3 regions of the Rhizobium sp. ZPR4 genome follow, and region 1 is predicted to be linked to each of the others. Evidence: predicted binding sites of a transcription regulator. Region 1 holds the regulator's gene; each other region holds the start of a gene.
The links. Region 1 encodes LexA, which represses DNA repair genes until DNA is damaged. Its sites were predicted from a motif close to TGTTCNNNNTGTGTTCNG; they were not measured.
Positions count from the first base shown of each region.

Region 1 (3,522 bases):
CCGCCCTGCCCGCCGGGCTGCTGCACCGAATGGGTCGCATCGAAAATCACCGGAGCGCCCATCGCCGCCATGATCGGCAGCGAGCGCATGTCGGAAACGAGCGTGTTGTAGCCGAAGGAGGCGCCGCGCTCGCACAGAAGGATGTTCGGATTGCCGCTTTCATTGAGCTTGGCAAGCACATTCTTCATGTCCCAGGGGGCCAAGAACTGACCCTTCTTGACGTTGACGACACGGCCGGTCTTGGCGGCGGCGACCAGCAGATCGGTCTGGCGCGACAGAAAAGCCGGGATCTGCAGGATATCGACCGTCTTGGAAACGATGGCGCACTGCTCTTCCGTATGGATGTCTGTCAGGACCGGAAAGCCGTATTCCTTTTTGAGGTCAGCAAAGACCTCCAGCGCCTTTTCCAGGCCGATGCCACGCTTGCCCGACAGCGAGGTGCGGTTGGCCTTGTCAAAGGAGGACTTGTAGACAAGGCCGATGCCGAGCTTGCCGCAGAGCTCCTTCAGGACGCCGGCAACCATAAATGCATGGTCGCGGCTCTCCATCTGGCAGGGGCCGGCAATCAGCGAGAGCTTGGAGGTGTTGGAGAACAGGACCTTGGAGGCTCCTTCGCCGACGGTCACTTCGGAATTCGTGCTCATGCTATCTCCTCGAAGGCGAACAGCGCGCCCTGACCGGGCGCCAGTCTTGCCAATATACGATTGTTCTTACGCGTATAGGTGACGCCGTTAGCAGTGAAATGCGACGATGTCACGGAAAGATCGCGCGTTTTAAAAAGGATTGCGCGCGCCCTGAGCCCCGGATCGTCTGTACGGACAGGCAGATCATAGAATGCCTCCATTCCTTCCGGCGTCAAAATCTCCAGATCGGCATTGGCGGCCCTGATCGTCAGGCCAAAGGAATGCTCCACAATGCGCGGGCCACCGATAACCTCCTCGAAGAAGCTGCGATAGACCGCCGGCTTCGGCGCGCAAAGCACTACCCGGGCAATGCCGGTCACGCCGTTCTCGTGCCGCTCAAGCATGCCGCGATCGGCTGGTAGCGGATTGATGCGCTGACAGCAGAATGCGAGAAAATCCGGCGCACGCAGATCAGCGGCAAAGCCAAGACGAAAGCCGGCCATGGTTTCCGTCCCATCCGGCATCTTCATCGGACGGGAGAAATCCAGCATCCGTCCCGCCGAGATTGCCGCCGCTCTGAAGCGCTCATCATCCGCAACGGCATCATCCGTGCCGAACACCACGGCTGAAAAACCATCCTCCCCGACCCGAAAGCGGTAAGCCTGGTCGCGTGCGACGAAAACATTACCATCCACGATGCTCTTCTCGCACTGCTCCGGAGATGCCACGCCCAGAGGCTCGAGATAGGTTTTATCGGCAAGGAAGACGCAGGCATTCTGCGTGCCAAAGGGATGGCGCGCATCTGGGGCCACCGTGAAGCCGAGCTTGCCGAGGCGTTCGCGTGCCAGAGCGATGTTGACGGTCGGCAGCACGAGATGATCCAGTGGATGCGGAGACGAAATCATAGTTCCTCCTGTTTGCCTGCGGCAGCAGATTTGCGCCGATCCCCCGCGCAATTCAAGATGGAAGCGTGAACGCCCGAAGCGCACGACATGGGCGGAATGCAATCTCGCAAAAGTGATTGCTGATTCTCTCCCAAAGCCGGCTTATGCGATGTCACATGGCATTGGTCGACATCTTCGATATTCCCGGCATGTCACAAAACCCTGCGAATGAACGAAACGACATTTTCCATATTTTTCGATAGGTTAGCGCGGATATATCGCTTTGCTGCTCTCAGCCGGTCCATTCGCAAGTCATAATTATTTAATTGACCGGACAAGGCTTTACCGAAATTTAAGTACTTGCGGAACACATATGGAACATATAGTGTCCGTTCTGGATTTGTTTCACCGTTTTTTCTTGATTCTGGGGTTCCAAGACGATGTTGACGCGCAAGCAGCAGGAACTGCTTCTCTTCATTCACGAACGCATGAAGGAATCCGGTGTACCACCATCTTTCGACGAGATGAAGGATGCGCTGGACCTGGCATCCAAATCCGGCATTCATCGCCTGATCACGGCGCTGGAGGAGCGAGGCTTCATCCGCCGGCTGCCGAACCGAGCCAGAGCGCTCGAAGTCATCAAGCTTCCCGATGCCTATAATCCCAGCCTGCAGCCGCGCCGCGGCTTCTCGCCCAGCGTCATCGAGGGCAGCCTCGGCAAGCCACAGCCTGTCGCCCCTCCGGCTCCACAAAAGGTGGCAAATGACGATCACAATGGCTCGGCATCCGTACCGGTGATGGGTCGCATTGCTGCCGGCGTTCCGATCTCGGCCATCCAGAACAATACGCACGATATTACCGTTCCCGCCGATATGCTCGGCTCCGGCGAGCATTATGCGCTGGAGGTTCGAGGGGATTCGATGATCGACGCCGGAATTTTCGACGGTGATACGGTGATCATCCGCAACTCAACGACAGCCAATCCCGGCGATATCGTCGTTGCGCTCGTCGACGATGAAGAGGCTACGTTGAAGCGCTTCCGTCGCAAGGGTGCCTCGATCGCGCTGGAAGCCGCAAACCCCGCCTATGAAACCCGCATCTTCGGGCCAGACCGCGTCAAGGTCCAGGGCAAGCTCGTCGGCCTTATTCGTCGCTATCACTGACCGGTGAATTGTCAACGATTGGTGATGCCTGCGCATTTGGTGCATCGAATTTGCCGGTGCGCCAATCATAAGTTCGGTGTCTGGTCCATGGCCGCTGCGGGTTTTCGAACGCGGCGGAGATAGTGGGTTTATCGGCGGTGAGCGCCATTTCGATGGACCCGGTTTTTCGTAATGTCGCACCGGTTATGAGCATCGCTCCGGAGCGGCAATGGTCTAGCCGTAATCGGATTGGCGTTACGACGATATTCGCCATGTCGCAGGCCGAGGGCAGATAGGCTGCGTTCTCGATCGTGACCAATATTGCGCCGTTTTCGAGGATGGCTGCACACCATGCTCCTTTCTGGCAGGCGAAACTGCCCTGCATGGTGCGATCCAGGGCTTCCTCCATTGCCGTCCGGACTGCCTTCTGTTCTTCACTGTTCAATCGTTTATAACGATCTGCCTTGCTGATCTGTGGCAGTCGGCTATCGGCAGGAAGCATAGTCGGCGGCTGATGCTCCGCCGCAACCAATGCCTTTTGCCATTGTTCGAAAATGAAGGCCTGCGGTCTCTCTCGGTTGGTCGCGAGTATATCATCCTGGCGCAACGCGACCAGGACGCCATCCTCGGAGATCATCAGGTCGGGTTTTGGTACGCCGGAGCCGAATGCTGCCAAGCCCACGGATGAAAGCAACAATAGCAGACCCAGATGGCGAAGCCGCGTCCGCAAGATGCTCATGATCAGGAAGCCGACAATGAACGTCGGCATCAACCAGGCCGGCTGGCGGCCGAAGGTAATGTCGCCTCCCCAACCGGCTACGGTTCTTGCAATCACGATGACGAGTTCCAGTCCCTCTCCGGTGACTTTCCAGA
Region 1 is NZ_CP157967.1:1,326,811-1,330,332, reverse strand. Features, by position in the region: gene kdsA (3-deoxy-8-phosphooctulonate synthase) at 1-644, opposite strand, end outside; gene ABOK31_RS06560 (VOC family protein) at 641-1,528, opposite strand; gene lexA (transcriptional repressor LexA) at 1,948-2,670, shown strand; gene ABOK31_RS06550 (ComEC/Rec2 family competence protein) at 2,651-3,522, opposite strand, start outside.

Region 2 (3,522 bases), on a different replicon from region 1:
CGCGATCGCCGGATATTTTGCCGTCCAGTCCAGGCCCTTTCTGGTCTTGAGCGTCACCTCGCCGTTTTCGATGCGGGCCTGGATGCGGTAGCCGTCGAACTTGATCTCGTGGATCCAGCCGTCGGTCGAGGGCGGCCGTTCCAGCGTTTCGCAGAGTTGCGGCGCGATGAAGTCGGGCATTGCGGACTTCGCTGGCTTGGCAACCTTGGCTGGGGCTGATTTCCTTTTAGTTTTGGTATCGGCCTTGCGTTCTTCCGCAGCAAGGCCGTGGTTACTGTCCCAAACGGCATCCGCCTGAACGTCGCCGCTCTGGACCATGAACGGCTTCGGCTTCCGGCCCTTGCCGGCGGCTATCGCCTCCATGGTTCGGCCGGACGCCACCGACGTTGCGTTCTCCTCAAGCACGGCAGCGCCGTCTTCTTCGACCGAGAATTCGTCGTGATGCTTGATCAGCAGCCAGTTGGTCCGCTTGCCGCCGTCGCGGTCGTTGCGCATCCGCACCAGAACGAACGAGCCGTGCAGCCGCTCGCCCTCCAGCGTGAACTTGAAATCGCCTTTGGCCAGCGCCTGCTCAGGCGTCTTGTTGCCTTCCGGCTCCCAGTAGCCGCGATCCCAGAGCATCACCGTGCCGCCGCCATACTGGCCCTTGGGGATCGTGCCTTCGAAGTCACCGTAGTCGAGCGGGTGGTCCTCGACCTCGACCGCCAACCGCTTGTCGTGCGGATCAAGCGAAGGCCCCTTCGTCACCGCCCACGACTTGAAAACGCCATCGAGTTCGAGCCGCAGATCGTAATGCAGGCGGGTTGCGTCATGTTTCTGGATGACGAAGCGCCTGCGGTTCGATGGCTTCAGCTTCGCTGCGCCGCTCGGCTCCTGCGTCTTCTGAAAATCGCGCTTTTGCTTATAGGTCGAGAGCTTGTCGCTGGCCATGGCAGTCCCCGGTACAAATCCGCCTCCTGTCACGTCCGGTTGACACAGGACGCGACTCAAGAGGCAAAAGGCCTCAGATTGTCGTTTTGTTCCATAGAGTTGGACAAGGAGCGCGCTCGACTCTGAATCACTGACCTGGCCTGCCGGGATTGATATGCGCTTTCGGCATAACTGCGCTGCAGCAAAGTCTATTTAATGGGCGGCGCCAACGCGTATAATGTGTCTATCGAAGCGATGCACCTCCTCCCGCGTTGGTTCGATATGCAGACGTCCTTCTCCTCCTCCCAAGGGCGTTCGCGGGAACAGCAACACTCCTCCTCCCAGTTGCTGTTCGGATATTTTCGAAAAGCCTGCCGCATCTCCTCCCGCGGCAGGCTTTTTCGTTTTTGGCCGCAATCCAGCCGAGCATGTTTCAGGTCCCTGTGCAAAACGCGGAAAAAAATGAGGCGGTGGAGTCACTTGGCTCCCGCAGCCTAGGCTCCTGATTCGTTTCATCATTTCGCCTATAGCGCTTTAGTAGAGCCTAAATAAGCTCGATAAGACCGGCTTGACTCTGTCACGGACACGGAACAAAAGAAGAACGCCAACAATTTTCGGGGACATGAAGTCCGTGCAACACGAGCCGAGGGAGGTCCGTGAACGATGTCGCGCGCCCATAGCCCTCGGGTCATCGAGGAACTCAGGGATCGTATTGCGCACCTGGAAGGCGGCGGGGCGAAGAAGCCTGCCGTACTGCCCTTCGGGGTCCGCGAGATGGACGGGCGTCTGCCGGGCGGTGGGCTGTCGTATGGCGCGCTTCACGAGGTCGCCGGTGGCGGAGCCGGCACGGTGGACGGCGCGGCGGCGGCCCTGTTTGCTGCCGGCATTGCCGCCCGCTCGAAGGGCAAGGTGCTCTGGTGCCTGACGAGGCCTGACCTGTTTTTCCCCGCCATCGCCCAGGCCGGCCTGCATCCCGACCGGGTGATCTTCTGCGAAGGCGACAGGGAGGAGGATGTCCTAGCGTCCATGGAAGAAGGGCTCTCTTTCGGTGGCTTGGCAGCGGTGGTCGGAGAGCTGGTTCGATTGCCGATGGTTGCGTCCCGGCGACTGCAGCTGGCCGCCGAAAAGACGGGGACAATGGCGCTCGTGGTGCGGCGATGGCGGCGCCAGACGGAAGCGTCGGACTTCGGCAATCCGACGGCCTCGACGACACGATGGAGGGTGAGCGTGCTTCCGTCGGAGGAACTGCCGGTCGCGGGTGTCGGCCGGGCTCGATGGCTGTTGGAATTGATGCGCGTGAAAGCAGGCGAGTGTGCTGAGTTTGAAATAGGAGCCTGTGATGCCGAGGGTCGTGTGTGTCTACTTCCCCACTCTGCCAACAGACCGGATCCGGCGGCATGGAGAGGCAGCCGTGCCAGCTGACCAGCCGCTCGTCGTCATTTCCAAATCGGGGTCGAAACGCTGGATCTCGGCTGCCGATACCTCCGCGCGCAAGCTTGGCCTCAAGGTCGGCATGCCGGCGAGCAAGGCCCAGGCGATCGTGGCCAACCTGACGATGATCGACGCCGATCCTGCCGCCGACGCCGCTGCCCTTGAGCGCCTCGCGCTATGGGCGCTACGCCAGTACAGCCCGGTTGTTGCCGTCGACGGTATGGACGGAATCGTCATGGACACAGAAGGCGCCGATCACCTGCAGGGCGGCGAAGCTCTGTTGATATCCGGCCTGGTCAACGGGCTGAGAGGACGGGGCCTGACCGCACGTGCTGCTGTTGCCGACACATGGGGAGCCGCGCATGCCATCACCCGCGTGACGTCGGCTGAAACGACGGTTGTTCCGGTCGGCGGCGTTGCAAAAGCGGTGACTGGCCTGCAGATCCACTGTCTGCGTCTTCCACCAGACACAATTCATGGACTGCGGGTGATGGGCGTTGAGACGGTCGGTGAACTCTCCGCGATGCCGCGCGCTCCCGTGACGCTCCGATACGGTCCCGAGGTCGGCCGGCGGCTGGATCAGCTCTTTGGGCGAGTGGCAGAACCCATCGAACCGTTGCGCACTCCTGAGCTTGTCGAGGCAGCGAAGAGCTTTCAGGAGCCGATCGGCGCGGCGGAAACGATCGCCAAATATGTGCGCCGACTCGTCGCGGAACTCACCGCCAAGCTGGAGACACGTGGTCTCGGCGTCAGGCGTTCTGATCTCGTCATCCATCGTGTCGATGACACCCGCCAGTGCATTCGAGCCGGATTGGCAAAACCGGTGCGTGACCCCGCCCGGCTGTCAAAGCTTCTCTGCGACCGCATCGAGAAAATCGACCCGGGCTTCGGCATCGAACGGCTGGTGCTTGTCGCCATCATGGCAGAGCCACTCGAGGAGCGGCAAGCTGCATCCTCGCTGATCGAAGAACCGGTCGTCGACGTCACACCGCTTGTCGACATTCTCGGCAATCGCGGCCAGCGGCTTTACCGGGTCAGCCCCGTCGCCTCTGACGTTCCCGAGCGATCGGTCATGCGCGTCGGTCCGATGGCCGACGAGACTGGAGCGACATGGGCTGCCAAATGGCCGAGGCCATCGCGGCTACTGGCGATCCCGGAACGGATTGACGTGACGGCCTTGCT
Region 2 is NZ_CP157971.1:24,310-27,831, forward strand. Features, by position in the region: partial or broken gene ligD (DNA ligase D) at 1-930, opposite strand, end outside; gene ABOK31_RS34420 (ImuA family protein) at 1,573-2,331, shown strand; gene ABOK31_RS34425 (DNA polymerase Y family protein) at 2,249-3,522, shown strand, end outside.
Region 2: ABOK31_RS34420 (ImuA family protein) is a predicted target of LexA. The motif match lies at 1,496-1,513, and genes of this name have one in related genera.

Region 3 (3,522 bases), 1.9 Mb from region 1:
TCGAAGCGGGCAACAGCCCAGGACAGGCCCGGCGCGGAGGAAATGGCGCCGCGCACATCGAAGCCCAGCCGGGAAATCCGGATCAGGATGTCCTCGAGCAGCGCCTCTTCGCCGCCGAAGAGATGGGCGCAGCCAGTAATATCGAGGAAAAGCCCATCCTTGCCGTCGATCGCCACCAGCGGCGTATAGCGGTCACACCAGTCGGCGATCGCCTCCAGAAGCTTGCGGTCCGCCGCCGGATCCTCCTCGACCACATCGAGATCGGGACAGATCGCCTTCGCCTCGGCCACGCCCTGACCCTGTTTCAAGCCGATCATCTCCGCGCGCTCGTTAAGAGCTGTCAGTCGCATGGCATTGTTGAGCTTGCCGGCACAGGCAAGCGGCGGCGCTTCAAGCCTGCCTGTCGAACGCCAGGACAGACCCCAGCGCTTGCGCGCGATGCGGTCGGTCGGCAGATGCGGAAAGGTCAGCGCCAGAATGCGCTGCGTGTTCGCCGGGAAAGGCAGGGCGTTGAGTGTCGAGGATAGGGGCAAAGCGGCGGTCATGGGCATTCCACTCCAGGGTTATGGAAAAAGGCGCCGGGTTTCGGCTTTTTTCCAAGGTCAGACGAAAGGCCGGATGACCGATGCTGCCGCCAAGCACCGATCCGTCCGGCAGGGGCCGCGCCTGCGCCGGCGCGGGTTCGACGGAAAAGCGGAAGAGGGCGCTGCTTGCCTCCTCCTCGCCTCCCTGTCGCAACAGAAACAAGGGCCGCCCCGCCGCCTTGGCCCTCAGCGCCAGCCGCCGGCTTTCGGTCAGGCCGAAACGGGCGGGATTGCCGCGCACTTCCAAAATGACGAGAGCAAAAGCAGCACTGCCAAGTGCTGCCTCCGCCACCCAGAGCGCATCGTCCAGCTTGCGCGGCGAGGCCTGCAGGAAAGCCGCAGGCTCCAGCCCGAAATCGCTGACGCCGATGGCATAAGGCACGCCCGCCTCCATCGTCGCGACCGTATCGCCGATCCACAGGACCGGGGACTTGGACACGGCCGTATCCGACGCTTGCGCATGCAGCCGCGCTGCGAGCGCCAAAGCAAAACCGCTTGCCGCCCCGGCATCGCGCAGGCCGTGCGAGCGGATTTCCGTCAGCGCATCGAGCGGCAGGCCGCCCTGCAGCGCCGCGTCGAGATCATCGACGCCGATCGGAAGGAGCGGCTGGGAAAGTCCGGTTTGCGCGGGCAGGGGCTTCGCAATGCCCGCCGTCCCCATCCCCGGCCTGTCTGCCAGCGTTTCACGCGCCGCTGCTGCCAGTGCCGGGATCGGCCTGCCTTCCAGTCGGGCAATGGTTTCACGCAGGGCAAAAAGCGTTTCCCGCGCCACGGCAGCCTCGGCCATGACGTTCACTCCAGATCGATAATGTTCCTGTTATGTTCTTATGGATTCCAGAGCTTGGAGAAAGAGTCAACACCATTTCATGAGAAAATATTCCTCTGCCCAGAGTCGGATGATTTCAGGTTGAAATGACCTAAAATCTGAATCCGCTCTAGAATCAAAGAAGTAGGGCATGATGGCGCCCGAAAACCGCTCAAACACTTTTCGGCGCCATACACTAATCCGCTCTCGTAAAAGCAGCATAAAGTCTCTATATGACCAGCCAAGGAAGGAATATTCATGGCTCGCGTCGACCAGAGCGAAGATTGGCGGGACCGCCACTCGCCCTCCATCAGCACATTCGAATCTCTGGCAATGGAGGCTTACAGCCACCTGCCGGACGAATTCCGCTCGCTCACCGGCAATCTCGTCATTCTCATCGAGGATTTCCCGGATGACGAGGTGTTCGAGGATATGGCGCTGGAAACCCCTTTCGACCTGCTCGGCCTCTTCGAAGGCCGCGGCATCTCGGAGCGCTTCACCGCCCAGACCGGCGACATGCCCAACAAGATCCGCCTCTACCGCCGGCCGATCATCGACTATTGGGCTGAAAACGAGGAAACCCTCGGCGACATCATCACCCATGTCCTGATCCACGAGATCGGCCACCATTTCGGCCTGAGCGACGAGGACATGGAGCGCATCGAGGAAAGCGCCGAAGAAGCGACGGATCGATGATATCGACCCCGACCGCAGGCGGCCAGGGTGAAGAACTTCAATCGACGCTTACTGCTCGGAAAGCTTCATATCCGGATCGTAATCCTTGCCGGCCACTTCCTTGACGACGGCCTGGCCGCATTCCATCCGGCCGCTTGCGGAATTGAAGCCATAGGTCGGCGAGCCGTATAGCTCCCAGCCCTTGTTCAGCGCTGCACTCACCTTGTGGCAGAAGGAAGCGTCATCAGGACCGGTGAGGAAGCGATAGAGTTTCATCAAGGCATCTTTCGTGTTTGGCCGGGCAATTCGACAGTCAGGCTCCGGTGCGGGGCGCTGCGGCAGCGCCAGAAGAGCGCTGCTCGATCAGGCGAGCTTTATGAATGAGTCTTTCCGCCTGGACAAGGTGCAGCCGCTCCACCATCCGCCCGCCGATGTTCACGACATTGAGAGCTTCAGCGCCCGGCTCGGCGAAGGCTGATATGATGGCCTCGGCCTCGGCGATGGCAGCCTCAGCCGGGCCGAAATGCCGGTTGGCGGCCTCGATCTGGCTCGGATGGATCAGCATCTTGCCGGTAAAGCCCATGGCGACACCCTGGCCGCATTCCGCCTCGAATTCTTCGGCATCCTTGAAATCGTTGAACACGCTGTCGATGGCCTCGAGCCCATAAGCGCTGACGGCCAATATCACCTGCATCAGCCAGGGCACGAGATAGGGGCGGCCAGGCTGCCGCAGGACACCCGTTTCCTTTCTGAGGTCGTTGAGGCCGACCACGAAACAATCGAGCCGGCTGCCGGCCGTACGACCGGCCTCGGCGATCGCGGCCGCGTTCAGAATGCCACGCGGCGTCTCGATCATCGCCCAGATGCGCAACTCTTCCGGCACATCGGCTTCCGTGAGCCAGTCGCCGACCATCATGACATCCTGCGGCTCGTCCACCTTCGGCAGCAGCACCGCATCCGGCTCCAGCTCCGCAACCAGCGCCAGGTCGTCGGCGCCGAAATTGGAGGAAAGCGCATTGATGCGGATGATCCGCTCCTTGCCCGGCAGCGGCGCGACAGCAAAGAAGGCTCGCAGATTCTCCCGCGCCTCGGCCTTTTTCTCCGGCGCCACCGAATCCTCGAGATCGAAGATGACGGCATCGCAATCTAGGCTCGAAAGCTTGTCCAGCGCACGACGGTTGATGGCGGGAACGCTCAAGACCGAGCGGCGCACCCGGGCGGGGCGGGAAGGGGGATTCTGGCTCTCAGATTGGCTCATTGTGCCGTTTTGCCGCGCTTTTACGCGCCAGGCAAGTCAACAAAAAGCCATGCTCCTCTTGCAGATGACAGGGAAGAGGGCCACATTGCTTGCTGTAGAGAGGTCTCGACCATGCAGAATATCCGTTCCCTGTTCATCGCGCTTGCCGGTATCACCGTGTTTGCAGCCATGGCGTTGTTTACCGTTTCGGTCACGCTTGC
Region 3 is NZ_CP157967.1:3,531,246-3,534,767, forward strand. Features, by position in the region: gene ABOK31_RS16965 (DNA polymerase Y family protein) at 1-350, opposite strand, end outside; gene ABOK31_RS16970 (hypothetical protein) at 391-1,371, opposite strand; gene ABOK31_RS16975 (metallopeptidase family protein) at 1,648-2,085, shown strand; gene ABOK31_RS16980 (DUF1737 domain-containing protein) at 2,134-2,340, opposite strand; gene ABOK31_RS16985 (CoA ester lyase) at 2,378-3,322, opposite strand; gene ABOK31_RS16990 (hypothetical protein) at 3,434-3,522, shown strand, end outside.
Region 3: ABOK31_RS16975 (metallopeptidase family protein) is a predicted target of LexA. The motif match lies at 1,394-1,411, and genes of this name have one in related genera.